Regions from separate parts of the Clostridium moutaii genome, predicted to be linked through region 1. Evidence: riboswitches for the same ligand, from Rfam matches in the RefSeq annotation. Region 1 holds a riboswitch; the other holds the start of a gene.

What was found. A riboswitch is a leader RNA that binds a small molecule or an ion and turns the genes downstream of it on or off. The one in region 1 is predicted to bind lysine.
Region 2: another riboswitch for lysine. It lies ahead of AB8U03_RS06410 (aspartate kinase); the one in region 1 lies ahead of AB8U03_RS07010 (amino acid permease).

Annotation. Positions count from the first base shown of each region.
Region 1 covers NZ_JBGEWD010000005.1:98,756-106,766, reverse strand. The annotation lists gene AB8U03_RS07025 (ABC transporter ATP-binding protein) at 1-556, opposite strand, end outside; gene AB8U03_RS07020 (FeoA family protein) at 1,043-1,297, shown strand; gene feoB (ferrous iron transport protein B) at 1,299-3,419, shown strand; gene AB8U03_RS07010 (amino acid permease) at 3,491-4,954, opposite strand; lysine riboswitch at 5,071-5,248, opposite strand; gene rbr (rubrerythrin) at 5,446-6,030, shown strand; gene AB8U03_RS07000 (MutS-related protein) at 6,060-7,883, opposite strand; gene AB8U03_RS06995 (bacteriohemerythrin) at 7,888-8,011, opposite strand, start outside.
Region 2 covers NZ_JBGEWD010000004.1:199,104-207,114, forward strand. The annotation lists gene lysA (diaminopimelate decarboxylase) at 1-23, opposite strand, end outside; gene AB8U03_RS06410 (aspartate kinase) at 56-1,258, opposite strand; lysine riboswitch at 1,490-1,670, opposite strand; gene AB8U03_RS06415 (ATPase) at 1,828-2,910, shown strand; gene hydE ([FeFe] hydrogenase H-cluster radical SAM maturase HydE) at 2,922-3,956, opposite strand; gene AB8U03_RS06425 (HelD family protein) at 4,009-6,141, opposite strand; gene ftsH (ATP-dependent zinc metalloprotease FtsH) at 6,157-8,011, opposite strand, start outside.

The DNA.
Region 1 (8,011 bases):
TACCTAATTTTTGCTGAAGAAATTTTAATTCCATTTGCATTTTTTTTCTGAGTTTAAAATCCAATGCCCCTAAAGGTTCATCCAGAAGCAATATTTTAGGGTTATTTATAAGTGCTCTTGCAATTGCCACCCTTTGTTTTTGACCACCACTTAACTGGCTTGGCATTCTCTTTTCATAATTATTAAGTTGTACAAGCTCTAGCATTTTAGTTACACGTTTTTTTATTTCTGTCCTCTTAAATTTCTTGATCTTAAGTCCATAGGCTATATTGTTATACACATTCATATGGGGAAAAAGGGCGTAATTCTGGAAAACAGTATTGATGTTTAATTCATAGGGTTCTTTATTTTCTATGTGTTGTCCATCTAATAGGATGTTTCCACTAGTAGGTTTTTCAAATCCTGCAATCATTCTAAGTGTAGTAGTCTTCCCACAACCGCTAGGCCCTAGAATAGTTAAAAATTCACCTCTTTTAATATCTATGGAAATATTTTTTATTACCTTTTGATTATTAAATATTTTTATCAGATTAACAAGTTTAAGTATAGTATCCAATGTTTTTCACCTCCAGATTATAACAATTGCTAAAATTTTTTTCATTATTATAATTATAGTTAATGAATATATAATTTGTGTAAAATATATATTTTACTATTTGTTTAAACCAAAAAGCCCCCACCTCTATTACAGAGGCAGAAGCTCACTTCTGCAGTCCCTACTCACCCTGTTATTATATAAAAATTTTCTTTATATTATATTAAACAATATAAAATTCCAAAACTTTCTTTAAAATATGATATTTTCAATATTAATTCCTAGTGCTTTGCTCAAATTTAAATTACAGGGTTATAATATCACATTAATACATTTAAGTCAATTATTTTGTGTAAGGTCCAATTTTAATACTTACATAAAATTTGCTATCACCATTATTTTTACCTTTCATACATTAATATTGAACCCAATTTTAATCTAAACTAATATTTTTAGTCTGGGGAAATAATTTCATATTTTTATAATCCCTTTTAAGGAGGAATCAAAATGGAAAAGCTTTGTCATGTAAACGTGGGTAAAACAGTAGTGGTGAAACAGCTTTTTTCCAAAAATCTGCTTAGAGAAAGAATGATGGCACTTGGTATTACAAAAGGAACTTTAATTGAAGTGATATTAAAAGGACCTAGTGATAATCTAACTGTATATAAAATTAGAGATACCTTAATTGCCCTTAGAAAGGAAGAAGCTTCCCTAATAGCTATACAGCAAATAAAATTTAATCAATATTATAAAGGAGAATAGTATGGGCCTAACTTTTGAATCCACGAGAAACAAATCCCTTAAAGATACATTTAATATAGAAACTAAAGAAAAAACTTTTGTAATAGCACTGGCAGGAAACCCCAACACTGGTAAAAGCACTATTTTTAATTCTCTTACAGGTCTTCATCAACATACAGGCAATTGGCCCGGTAAAACTGTAGTAAATGCCCGTGGAAATTATAAATATAAAGATAGAGATTTTTTAATTGTTGATTTACCCGGCACCTATTCTATATTTGCATCCTCTACCGAGGAAACAGTAGCAAGGGATTTTATATGTTTTGGGAATCCTGATGCCATAGCCGTAATTACAGATGCCACCTGTTTAGAGAGGAACTTAAATTTGGTATTCCAGGTAATGGAGATCACCACCAATATAATACTATGCATAAACCTGGTAGATGAAGCAAAGAAAAAAAATATAATCATAGATGGTAAATCCATAGAAAAAAGGCTTGGGATTCCAGTAATCATGTCTGCTGCCAGAAACAACATAGGTATAGAAGAATTAAAAGAAGCTATATATAACACCGCGTCAAATAAAATCAAATTAAATTACAATCCTATAATATATAATGAAAACATAGAAAATACCATAAATAAAATAGAACACGTGGTAAAAGAAACCTTTCCAGATATAAACTCCAGGTGGCTTTCCATAAGACTTATGGATGGAAACGAAAGTATGATTAATTCCATGAGCAAGTATCTTGACAAAAGTGCTCTGTATTCTTTAAAAAAATTTGCAGATGAATTGTGCAAAGATATGGATAAAGAAAATATGCGGGATTATATAACAGAACAAAATTATAAATTAGCAGAATCCATAAAATCAAATTATATTAAAATAAGCGGTAAAAGCATCCATAAGAGCATTAACCCTGATGCTATAATAACTTCAAAAAAATATGGAATACCTCTTATGCTCCTGATGCTATGTGCTATTCTATGGATAACAATAAAAGGGGCAAATCTACCTTCTGATATTCTATCTAAACTATTATTTGGATTTGAAGATATATTGACTAAATGGTTTACTCAGATTAATGCCCCAAATTGGCTGTATGGCATATTGGTTTTAGGAATTTACAGAACTTCAGCCTGGGTTATATCCGTAATGCTTCCTCCTATGGCTATTTTCTTTCCACTGTTTACCTTACTTGAAGATGTTGGATATCTGCCTAGAGTTGCATTTAACCTGGATCATCTTTTTAAAAAAGCCTGCGCTCACGGCAAACAATGTCTCACCATGTGTATGGGACTTGGATGTAATGCTGCTGGAGTAATAGGCTGCAGGATAATAGACTCTCCAAGGGAAAAACTCATAGCCACTATTACAAACAACTTTGTTCCATGTAATGGAAGGTTTCCTACACTGATAGTAATATCCTCCTTATTTTTCGTTTCAACCTTCGGATTTTCCAAAATAATTCCTGCTGTAGTCATTACACTGCTTATACTGTTTGGTATAGCTGTAACCTTAGCCATATCCTATCTGCTTTCAAAAACCATATTAAAAGGTGTTTCATCTACGTTCACTTTAGAACTTCCCCCTTACAGAAAGCCTCAAATAGGAAGGGTAATTTATACTTCTATAATAGACAGAACTATATTTGTACTATGGAGAGCAGTAATTGTGGCAGCACCAGCGGGAGCAGTAATATGGATACTTTCAAATATATATGTTGGAAATACCAGTATAATAAATCATGTTGTTATGTTTCTAAATCCCTTAGGCAAGTTTATAGGTCTGGACGGGTGTATATTAATGGCCTTTATACTTGGTCTTCCTGCAAATGAAATAGTACTCCCAATCTTACTTATGTTATATTTATCTACAAATACAATGGTGAACGTTGACAGCATCCTATCTTTAAAGCAAATTTTTTTAAGTCATGGTTGGACATATCTTACAGCTTTAAACACCATGTTGTTTAGTTTGCTCCATTGGCCTTGTGCCACTACTCTCCTTACCATAAAAAAAGAAACGGGAAGTGTAAAATGGATGATGTTCTCGGCACTAATTCCATTGTTAACTGCTTTTATAATATGCTTGTGCACTACCTTAATTTACAATGGTCTCCATATGCTGATACGATGAAATACTTGATTTAAAATAAAAACTGCCAGAGAGCACCAAGTTTTCTCTCTGGCAATTCAATTTTCACCATATTATTTTAAGGATTTCATATCATTTTCAATGCTGTCAAAATCCACCTTTTCCAATTTTACCACAGCGGTGTGATATTTCTTCTTATACCATAACCACAATCCTCCAAATAATGGAAGACCTATATAAGATGAAATTACTCCGCTCCAATCTATTTTACTGGATTCAAAATAAGTAATACCCTGTCCTAAAATAACTATAATACAAAGTGCCAATGCTATTATAGGTCCCAATGGAAATAGTTTAGCCTTATATTTCAACTTGCTAAAATCACGTTTTTGAGCAGTATAAGCCTTTCTAAAACGGTAGTGACAAAGTGCTATTCCGAGCCAAGCTACGAATCCTGCCAGTCCTGAAGCTGCTACCAGCCACACATAAACTGTAGTTTCTGCATAAAGCCCTGTAAGAAAACAAGCAGATGCCACTATCGTAGTAAGTATCAGTGAATTTATAGGAACTCCCCTTGAATTAACCTTGCCCAGCCAGGCAGGAGCCTTTTTATCCTTAGCCATAGAATATAACATCCTACTGGAAGCATACATTCCAGAATTTCCTGCAGACAATACTGAAGTCAATATAATGGCATTCATAAGAGAAGCCGCTCCTGCAACACCAGCTCTTTCAAATACCAGGGTAAAGGGACTTGTATTAACACCTGCATTCATATATGGAATTAAAGCTCCTACTACAAATATTGTACCTATATAAAACAATAATATTCTCCAAAATATAGTGTTAATTGCCTTTGGTATAGTTTTCTCCGGATTTTCACTTTCCCCTGCTGCTATACCTACAAGTTCCGTACCTTGAAAGGAAAAGCCTGCAATTAAAAATACCAGAAATATAGATTTAAATCCACCTACAAAGGGGGCTTCTCCAACTGTAAAATTTCTCAATCCAACTGGTTTTCCATTAAATATACCCAAAATAGTTGCTATACCAACTATTAAAAACACAATAACTGTTAAAACCTTAATACCTGCAAACCAAAATTCCGATTCTCCATAAGCTTTTGCAGATAATAAATTAAGCCCAACTATTAAAGCCAAAAAACATATGCTCCATATAATAGCAGGTACACCTGGAAACCAGTATTTCATTATAAGAGCTCCTGCCACCATCTCAGCTGCCACAGTTATGGCCCAATTGTACCAATAGTTCCATCCCAATGCGAAACCTAAAGCCGGATCCACGAATTTAGTGGCATAGGTACCGAAAGAACCTGAATCCGGCATATACGTAGCCATTTCTCCTAAGCTGGTCATTAAAAAATATACCATAACTCCTATGCAGCCATAAGCTACCAATGCACCTCCTGGTCCTGCCTGTTTGATAGTGGCTCCCAATGCCAAAAATATACCTGTTCCAATAGCTCCTCCCATGGCAATCATATTTAAATGCCTTGCTTTAAGCCCTCTTTTAAGCTTATACGTGTTTTCATTACTTTGCTTTGCTACATTTTGCATTTTTCTTCCTCCTTATGGGTTTTTAAGTTCCCATAAGTGAACTAACTAAGATGAGCATAAAAATTACCTTGAGAGTACACTCAAGGTAATAAATATAAAAAAATATTAATCCTACAATGAATGATAGCTCTCCACAAACTAAAATATTGTGACAGCTTTGTACATATTCTGTACAAATCCAGTTATTCAGCATTAAAACATTAGCTGAATACTTCGGCAAAATTTCCTTTCAAGTTGCTTCAACGTGCTTAACTCCACAACTTTACTCTTAAATTTCGCACCTCTACCTCAGTTATTCACTTATGATAAATATTATGAACTAAAATTTAAAATTAGTCAATATATTTTTATTTTTTTAACTTTACAATAAGCTATATCTTCATGTTCCTCAATCATTTTGTTAAAATTACATTGAATATATACTGGAATTAATATATTATATTATATAGAACAAAGTATTAAATTATATTATTTATCAGGAGGTAATTTTTATGGCATCTTTAAAAGGTACAAAAACCGCTGAAAACTTAATGAAAGCTTTTGCAGGAGAATCTCAGGCAAGAAATAGATACACTTATTATTCATCTACTGCAAAAAAAGAAGGTTATGTTCAAATTTCAAACATATTTTTAGAAACTGCTGAAAATGAAAGAGAACATGCCAAGAGATTTTTTAAATTTTTAAATGAAGATTTACAGGGCCAAGCTGTAGAGATAAACGCTTCTTATCCAGTTGCTTTAGGAGACACTAAAACTATTCTCAAGGCAGCAGCAAATGGAGAAAATGAAGAATGGTCTCAGCTCTATCCTTCGTTTGCCGGCACAGCAGATAAAGAGGGATTCCATGCTATAGCAACTGTTTTTAGAAAAATAGCTGAAGTTGAAAAACATCATGAAGAAAGATATCTAGCTTTACTCAAAAATGTAGAAGATGGTACTGTATTTAAAAAGGACAAGGTATATAAATGGAAATGCAATAATTGCGGATATATCTATGAAGGAACATCTGCACCTACAACTTGTCCTGCTTGCGCACATCCTCAATCATATTTTGAGTTATTCGTAGAACAATTTTAATATTTCAGAATGCAATGGAAGGGGTATCACTACTGCAGTGATACCCCTACATCTATGCCTGCCATTTTCATTAAATAAAGTGCATTTCTAGTACTTGAAACTCCAGATCTCAGTTTATAATCAAATCTAATTTTCCCATCTTCATAAAATTCTTTAAAATGATAATTTTTTATTCTGCCGCCGCTTTCATTTTCCATTTCAGCTAATTCTAAATCATGGGTGGATACCATTCCACAGGTTTTTGCAGCTTCTAAATTTTTTATTAAAATTTTAGCCCCCAAGTGTCTGTCAATGGAATTAGTACCTTTAAATATCTCGTCCAAAAGAAAAAATACCTGTTCTCCTCTGTTGCAAGCTTCTACAATCTGCTTTATTCTAAGTATTTCACCATAAAAAGAAGAAACATTTTCTTCCATATTATCACTTATCCTCATACAGGTATAAATACTCATTATGGAACAGCTGAATTTTTTTGCACAAACCGGGGCACCTGCATATGCCAGCACTAAATTTATACCTGCAGTCCTCAAAAGGGTGCTCTTTCCCGACATATTTGATCCTGTAATGAGCACTATACTGGAAGGTTTTTTTAAAGTCAAATCATTGCATACCGCTCTTTCCCCAAGAAGAGGATGTGCCATGGAATTTGCCTTAAACACAAGAGGAATATCTAAGATTTCAGGAATAACCCAATTGGGATGATCAAAAGCTATAATGGCAAGACTATTTAACATTTCAAATTTTCCCACCACTTCAATCCAGTCATAAATCAATTTCCCATTTTTTCCCTTCCACTTTTCAAAAGCAAACATACATTGATAATCCCACAATAAAAATATATTCAATACAATATATAGCATATTTTGACGTTGAGATATGTTATCTGCAATTTTATTCAGATCATATATATTTTTCTCAGCATTAACGGAAGTTTTTTCTCCTTTAAAAAGTATTTCTTTTAAAGAATTTAAATAAGTACATTTAAATTTTTCTCTGCATATCATATGTATAATCTTCTCATATGCTGTTATACTATGTTTAATTCCTGACACTTTGCTCAAAGTGCTAAACCTATCTTTGGCTCCTGGTATCAGTAAACTCATCTGTATTATAATTGCCATATAACCTATATAACCTTCAAATAAGTGAAATACAAAACTCATAATTAAGAGGAATATAGTTACAATAGGTAATATTTTAAATAAAACTATTATATATTTATTTTTATAAAAGGAATTTTTTGATTTCAGTATATCTTTTAATTCTAAAATACTTTTTCCCTCATTTTTTATGAAAGAAGCTTCTGCTTGAAAGTGCTGTCTCCATTTCAGCTTATGTTGTAATTCCAAAATTGCATTCTGACGATTTCTTATATCTTTTTCACTTCCTATATCACCTAAAAGCACATTTTTTAAATTTTTCTTTCCAACATATGTACTGCAGCAATTTATCCACTGAAATAAAGAACCCTTTCCAAACAGATCCAGATCTAAAGAATAATTGTGATTTTTATCTTTAAACTCCTCTCCATCTTTACTGAATTTTTTCCAGTTTCCTTCAGCTCTGCTTAGGGAATCACTATTTATCTCCCTCAGTTTTTCTGTAAAATTCATACTTTTTTTAAACTTTTCATGAGCTCTTACAACAAATAGAAACAGTATAGATGAAGCTAAAAAGATACTAAAGCTCATATAATAATATTTTTTCATATAAAAAAATATTGCAAGACCCATGCCCAATAAAAATATTATAAATCTCAACCTGCTTATAATCAAAACATTATTTTTTTGATTTTCTATAAGTTTATGATAATGATCTCTTCTCCTAGAATAAATTTTTTGTATATAATTCAAACTTTTACCTCTCTTCTTTTTTCATAAATTGGCTTAGCTTTAAACTTTCAAAATAATCTTTTATTTTTAAATCCATACCTATTATATGCCCTGTTATCCAGTTATATACAAAATCCAAAAGCTTTAAT
Region 2 (8,011 bases), on a different contig from region 1:
TCCATATTTCCAAATAACCTCATACTGGTTTCCTCCTAAAAGTTTTGTATAAATATTACAAGTTGAATTCCTTGGCTATAACATTTATTGTCCTGACTTTATCTTTCTGATTTATAGCACAGGTAATTCTTATTTCTGATGTAGTTATCATTTTTACAGTTATATCATTTTGTCTAAATAATTTAAACATCTTGGCAACCACTCCTGATGTAGTTTTCATCCCTATACCAACTATGGAGAATTTGGTTATATCCTCATCTATATCAATTTGTACTTCATTATTTGAATAGGATTTTAAAATACCTAAACATTCCTTTAAATCATCTTTAGGTATGGTGAAAGATATATTTACCCTGTTATTTATAGGTGCCGTCTGACTTATCATATCCACATTTATCCTCTTGTCGGCTATTTTTTCAAACAAGTTGGCAATAATATTTATATCATTGTCAATATTTCTCACCGTAATTGCTACATCCTCATCACTAGTAGCCAATCCTGTTACTGGCTTACTTTCCAAATTCATATCATCTACCCCCTTAATAACTGTTCCTCTTGTATCACTATTACTTAAACCCACATATACAGGTATATTATATTTCTGCGCAAGTTCTATAGATCTAGAATGCATGACCTGGGCTCCCAGACTTGAAAGTTCAAGCATTTCCTCATAATCTATTTCGTCCAGCTTTTTAGCATCTTTATATTCCCTGGGATCTACACTGTATATTCCATCTACATCGGTATAAATTTCACATGTTCCATTTAACTTCACTGCTATGGCAACTGCTGTAGTATCTGATCCTCCTCTTCCAAGGGTAGTAACATCACCTTCATGGTTTATACCCTGAAATCCGGCTGCAATTACAACTTTCCCATTGCTTAGAGCTTTCTTTATTTTATCTTCGTCTATGTCATCTATGAGAGATTTTCCGTACTGGCCACTGGTTTTTATCCTAATTTGATAGGCTGTATAACTTACAGCATCGTATCCCAAATCCTTAATTGCCATAGCAAGCAGTGCACAGGATCTCATCTCACCAGTGGACAAAAGTGCATCCAGTTCTCTCTTATCTGGATTATCTGTAATTTTCTTTGCAAGAGTTATAAGATTATCTGTAGTATCTCCCATCGCTGATACCACAACCACCAATTTGTTACCATTCTTAACTTTATTTACTACTGACTTTGCCACAGTTTTTATCTTTTCCGGGGTTCCTACAGAACTCCCTCCATACTTTTGAACAATAATTGCCATAATACTCCTCCCAAAATCTTTTATTATCGAGTGATTATTGGATTCAGATGAGGTTTCATAAGGAATACTTTCTGTACCTGAACCCTAGAAGAACTTATCCAGAGTCGTATCATTGCTAACACCCCTCACTTTGAAAAAGCTATAGATGTCATGTTAACAATGGCAGTCATCGGATAAAAAATAAGTACAGTAGAGGAACACACCTATACTGTACAAACATACATGGTTGTGCACCTTTGTAGCTCTCCACTAAAAATAAATAAATATTTTAATGACAACTTTGCACATATTCTATACAAAGCCAAAATCAGTTTTGCCAAACTAATTTTTCGGCTGCAATTCCTTTCTTTATTTCTCAAATGTCTGCCAACTCAAAACAAATACTATTAATTACAGCACCTCTACCCTAGGTAGCTAAATTATTAAATTGTTCTAAGTTTATCATAAATATTTACTGATTTCAACTATTTTTTTAAATTACATTGGAACAATATTATATCCTTTAGGTGGAACCTATAAAAAGTGTTAGCATATTATATTAATGATTGTAATAGGTAGGAGTGTGTATAATGAATGATAAAATAAAGCATTTCTTTACAGGGGAAAATACTTCGGAAGAATTTCACCTGTTTTTGGACTTTATAACAAATCAGAAAACATTAAAAAAGAAATTCTTTTTAAAAAGCAAATCCATGCTTTTAAAATCCTCCCTAATGGAAAATATAAGTGAGTATTTTAACAAAAATGGATATGATGTAGAATGTTATCATTGTCCTTATGATGAAAATTTATTGGATGGAATAATTATAAAAAAATTGAACATAGCATTGTTAAATAGCAATCTATTAAATGCAATAGATTCTCCATTGCCATATGAAATATTAGATTTAGAGGAAAATTTAGATAAAAATAATTTTGAAAGGTATATGGAAAAAGAAAATTGTATCAGCACAAAAATTAGAAATACCTCCAAAAGATCCTATAGATTTATAAAAGCTGCAAAACTTATGCAGGAAGACTGGGGATACTATAACAAACTTGCTGTTGATTATTCAAAACTGACTACAACCATTGAAGATCTGGAATCAAAAATATTATCTGACGTGGGCCTGGAAAATCAGGGAGAAAGCAGGCATCTGTTTGCCACCGCCCTTACTCAAAATGGTATAGTATCCTTTATAGATACCCTATATAACGATATGGATAAAGTATATGTACTGAATGGTGATCCCGGTACTGGAAAGACAATGGTTCTTAAAACTCTTTATAAAGAAGCTTTAAAAAAAGGACTATATGTGGAGGTATATCACCATCCTCTCATAATAGACAAAATAGAACACATTATAATGCCCCAGTTAAATACTGCTGTTATAACTTCCAATGAAATTAATAAAACCCAATTTAACGGCATACAAATATATATGAATAACTTAATTGACTACAGTAAAATAAATAAGACAGATGTAGAGGAAGACAAAACAAATTTCTATCTTTTTCTCCATAAAAGTTTATCTATATTGTCTTCAAATAAAAAACTCCAGGACAATCTAGAAAAATATTATTTTGAAAATATAGACTCAGATGCCCTAAGCATTACCTGTGAAAAATTTTTAAGTAAACTAAAAGAATATGAAAAAAAGCAAAAGGCATAATGGGTTCTCCATTATGCTTTTACTCTAAATCCCTTAGATGCAGAAATAACTCTGCCTATGGTAATTATCTTACCGGTTATACAATTTTTACAGTGTGCAGGAGTATCACCAGTACAGATCTTACCTGGATAAAGAGCATAAAGTTTTCTGTATACACCTTCCGTTACATTTGGCATTACTACATTGGCTCCACTTTCAAGAGCTATAGTCCTTCCCCTAGGATTCAACGTTTCCATAGCTGTAGTGGCCGGAATATTGATATTTGGCATTAATAATCTGGTTATTGCCATAACCTTAAGACTGGTTAAAAAATCCCCTCCTCTTTCGTTTTTTAAAGGTGTATCTTCATTTGGAATAAAGGGGCCTACTCCTATCATATCTGCATCTATATCTTTAAAAAACAATATATCATTTGCCAATGATTCAAAACTCTGATCTGGAAGGCCAATTAAGCATCCCGTTCCAACTTCATATCCTAAAACCTTAAGATCTCTCAAGCAACGTTTCCTGTTTTCATAACTCATGCCCGGATCCATTTTTGCATATAATGCAGGATCAGTTGTCTCTATTCGTATTAAATACCTGTCTGCTCCAACCTCTTTGAAAGCCTTATACTCCTCAAATGTCTTCTCACCTATGCTCAGCGTTACAGCCACATCCATTTTTTTTATGTTTGATATTATATATTTTAATTTATCCACCGTATAGTAATCGTCTTCTCCAGATTGCATAACTATTGTTTTGTAACCATAGCCCACTGCTTTTTGTGCCAGTTTGATTATTTCATTCGGTAGTATCCTGTATCTCTTAATGTTCTTATTATCACGTCTTAATCCACAATACATGCAATTTCTCTTACATATATTAGAGAATTCTATTAATCCCCTTAAATGAACCTCATCTCCTACATATTTTTTTCTCACTCTATCTGCTGCTTTAAAAAGATCTCCATTGCATTCATTGTTTTTAAATAACTCAATGATTTCACTTTTAGTAAGTGAATGATTAAATTCAGTTTTTTGAATCAATGAAATTAATTTATTCATAATATTTCAAACTCCTTTTATAAAAACATTTGAACAAACCACCACTATATAATCAATTAATAGAAGAAATCTTATATACATGCAACTCATGCAGTGCCCTTGTAGCCACTATATATTTTAATGTATTTTCATCACAACGGTAAGAAGTATCTATCATTATAACAGCATCAAATTCCAATCCCTTGGCAAAATAACTTGGAAGTATAACTTCCCCACTAGAATAAATCATATCTTCTCCATTGATTAACTTTATGTACATGGTTTTTTTTATTAAATTGCTTAAGGTTTCTGTATCTTTTAAATCCTTACAGATTACAGCAATACTTTCATAACCTTTTTCTTTTAGTTTTACCATATCCTCCAGTATTTTATCTACAAGTTTCTTTAAACTACTTATCTGTTCTTCTACAACTTCTATCCCACTTCTTATCAAAGATATGACTTTGCCATTTTTTAAATACTGATTTGCATAATTAGTTATTTCATTGGTAGATCTATAGCTTCTGCCCAGCGAAAAATTTTTCACCTTTAAATCCGAAAAAATATTGTCCAAATTCATCATGGCAGGTGTTTCATCTGAAGGTATAATTCTCTGATTAACATCTCCCACTACAGTAAAAGAATTACAACCAGTAAGTTCTTTTATAACCCTAAATTGCAGCGGAGAATAATCCTGAGCTTCATCTATGACTATATGCTTTATTTTATCTTTATATCTTGATCCATCTAATTTCATTTTCAAATACAAAATAGCAGCTAAATCCTCCTGAATCAATTTCCTATTTTTATTAAAGTCACTGTATACTGACACTATATCCGGTTCTTTCAGCCACTTTAATTTATTCCTTTTTATTCTTACAACTTCTTTTATAACTTCTTCTATTTCATTTCTTTTTTTGTATTCTAAATTTGTCTGATGAGCATTTAATTCTTCCTCTGTCATATTCTCAATCTTATTTCTGTATTTTTTTTGTATATATCTTACTAAAAGATTTCTTTCATCTTTTATCCTTGAATATATGACCTTTTTCAATCTTATACTTCTTTTAAACAGGGGCATCTCCTTAAAGTAATATTTAAGCATTTTCTCCATTTCCTCTTTAGTCACTATTATTTTGTCATAGAATAGTACATCCTCTGCCACAAAACAATTTTCTTCTATACTGCTGATTAGTTTATCTATATCAGCTACATATCTTAAAGAATTTTTATAAATTATTTCATGGATGAACTGCTCATCCCCGCTTAAAATATTTTCCATATATTCTCTTAAATCCATGATATCCGGCAAATGCAGAATATCATTGGTAAATTCGCTAAATGTAAGTTGGGTAACTTCTTCTTCTCCCAAACTGGGTAATACCAAAGAAATATAATCCATGAATATACTATTGGGTCCTAGTATAAGCACCTTTCCCTGAAGTAATTTTCTGTAATTATATAATAGGTAGGCTACCCTATGCAATGCCACAGTGGTCTTTCCGCTACCAGCTATACCATTTACTACAACAACCCCTTCCCTGGGCTGCCTTATTAGGGCATCCTGCTCCTTTTGTATAGTCATCACTATGTCTTTCAATTTTTCACCGGCATTTTTACTTAACACCATCTGTAATATTTCATCTTTTACATCTATGTTGGAATCAAACATTCCAATAAGGTTTGATTTTTTTATAATAAACTGCCTCTTGCCCAGTATATCTGCTTCTATTGTTCCCATAGGTGATTTATAGCTAACTTGTCCCAAGCTTCCTGAATAGAACAAACTGCACACAGGGGATCTCCAATCCACTATAACGGGTTCACAATCTTCTCTATTACTCATTCCGAATCTACCTATATATATTTTTTCCCTGCCATACTCATCTTCAAAAATTACTTTTCCAAAATAAGGCGAGCCCTTCAGTATAGTAAGTTCTTTTATACTCTTGTTTACCAATCTAAATTGCTCTTCTTTTGTATATATTTCATGGTCAAAATACTCAATGAGCTTATCTTCATCATCTTCATATTGTTCCAGATTCTTTTTCCGTAAATCCAAAATATAATCAATAACTTCTTTTCTAAGATTTATACTATCTATCATACATGTATTTATCTCATTCAGTACTTTTCTTAACTTTTCTCTTTCAAGATTTAATTGAACTTCCCTATCCGCCTCACCTTTTAAATCATCTTTCCACATATCCATATCTCCACCTTATACATTATCAGAATCTGAAGTCAAAACTCCCTTATTAGAAGATCCTTCCCCTTTTTTTTCATTATAATCTTTTATCATGCTCATAAATTCATGCCCCATTAAGGTTTCTTTCTCTATAAGTCTTTTAGATATGCTCACAAGCAGTTCTATATTATCTTCAAGAATTTTCTTAGACTTCTCATGAGATTTTCTTATTATTTTTAAAGTTTCTTCATCAATAATTGAAGCTGTTTCCGCACTGCAGTTTTGAACCGGCCTTCCATCTAAATATCTGTTTTGAATGGACTCAAGTGCCATCATGTCAAATCTATCTGACATTCCATAAATTGTTACCATGCTCCTGGCAGTTTGGGTAGCTCTTTCAATATCATTGGCCGCTCCTGTAGATATGCTGTTAAACCTGACCTCTTCTGCAGATCTTCCACCAAGCATGACACATATTTGATCCATCATTTCATCTTTCGTATTTAAATATTTTTCCTCTTCAGGCAGCTGCATGGTATACCCCAATGCCCCCATGGTCCTGGGAACTATAGTTATTTTATGAACAGGATCCGTATGCTTCAAAAGAGCTGCTACAAGTGCATGACCTACTTCATGAAAAGCAACTTGCTGTTTTTCTCCAGGAGAAAGTATTCTATCTTTCTTTTCCTTACCGGCTATAATTACCTCTACCGCCTCTTCCAGATCCTCTTGTTTTACTTGAGATCTGTGATTTTTAACAGCTCTCAATGCTGCTTCATTTATTATATTGGCCAAATCCGCACCTACGGCTCCCGGAGTGGATTTCGCTATTTCATTTAAATCCACTTCCGGTGAAACTTTTACACCTTTTATGTGTACTTTTAAAATATCTTCCCTTCCCTTTAGGTCAGGTCTATCCACTATAACTCTTCTATCAAATCTTCCGGGTCTCAAAAGAGCCTTATCCAAAACTTCCGGTCTATTTGTAGCTGCCAGTATAACTACTCCCTTAGAAGAATCAAACCCATCCATTTCTGCTAAAAGCTGATTCAAGGTCTGCTCTCTTTCGTCATTTCCTGACATATTCCCTTCCCTGCTTTTTCCAATAGCATCTATTTCATCTATAAATACTATACAAGGAGCCTTTTCTTGAGCTTGTTGAAACAAGTCTCTTACTCTTGCGGCACCCATTCCTACAAACATTTCCACAAAGGCAGAACCGGATATTGAGAAAAAAGGTACTTTAGCTTCACCAGCCACTGCTTTTGCAAGAAGAGTTTTGCCGGTACCTGGAGGTCCCACAAGAAGAGCTCCCTTGGGAAGCCTGGCACCTATATCCACATACCTCTGGGAATTATGCAAGAAATCTACAATTTCCACCAAAGATTCCTTTGCCTCTTCCTGTCCTGCTACATCTTTGAAATTTACACCAGTTTCATTTTCCGCATATATCTTAGCAGTATTTTTACCAAAGGACATTACTCCACTGCCCATTTTTTTGTTCAATTTTCCTAAAAATAGTTGAAGTAAAAATGCAATTATTATAAATGGCAAAACCCAATTTGTAAAAAATCCCTTTAGTGCAGTATTTTCCTGTGGTATTCCTCCATATTGAATCTTAGCGCTATTTAACTTTTTAACTAAATCAGGATCTTCTATTCTTTCTGTATAAAGAACCTTTCCCTTATCTACTTTATCCTGAGATTTGGGAATTATAATCAGTTTATCCCTGCTTACCTGCACCTCAGAAATTTTATTTTGATTAATATCATTTATAAAATCACTGTATTTTATATGCTGGGATTTAGCTCCGTTAATATACTCATTGGCTATGAATATAATCATAGCTGCCAATAATGCATAATAAATAAGGTATTTCCACTTGTTT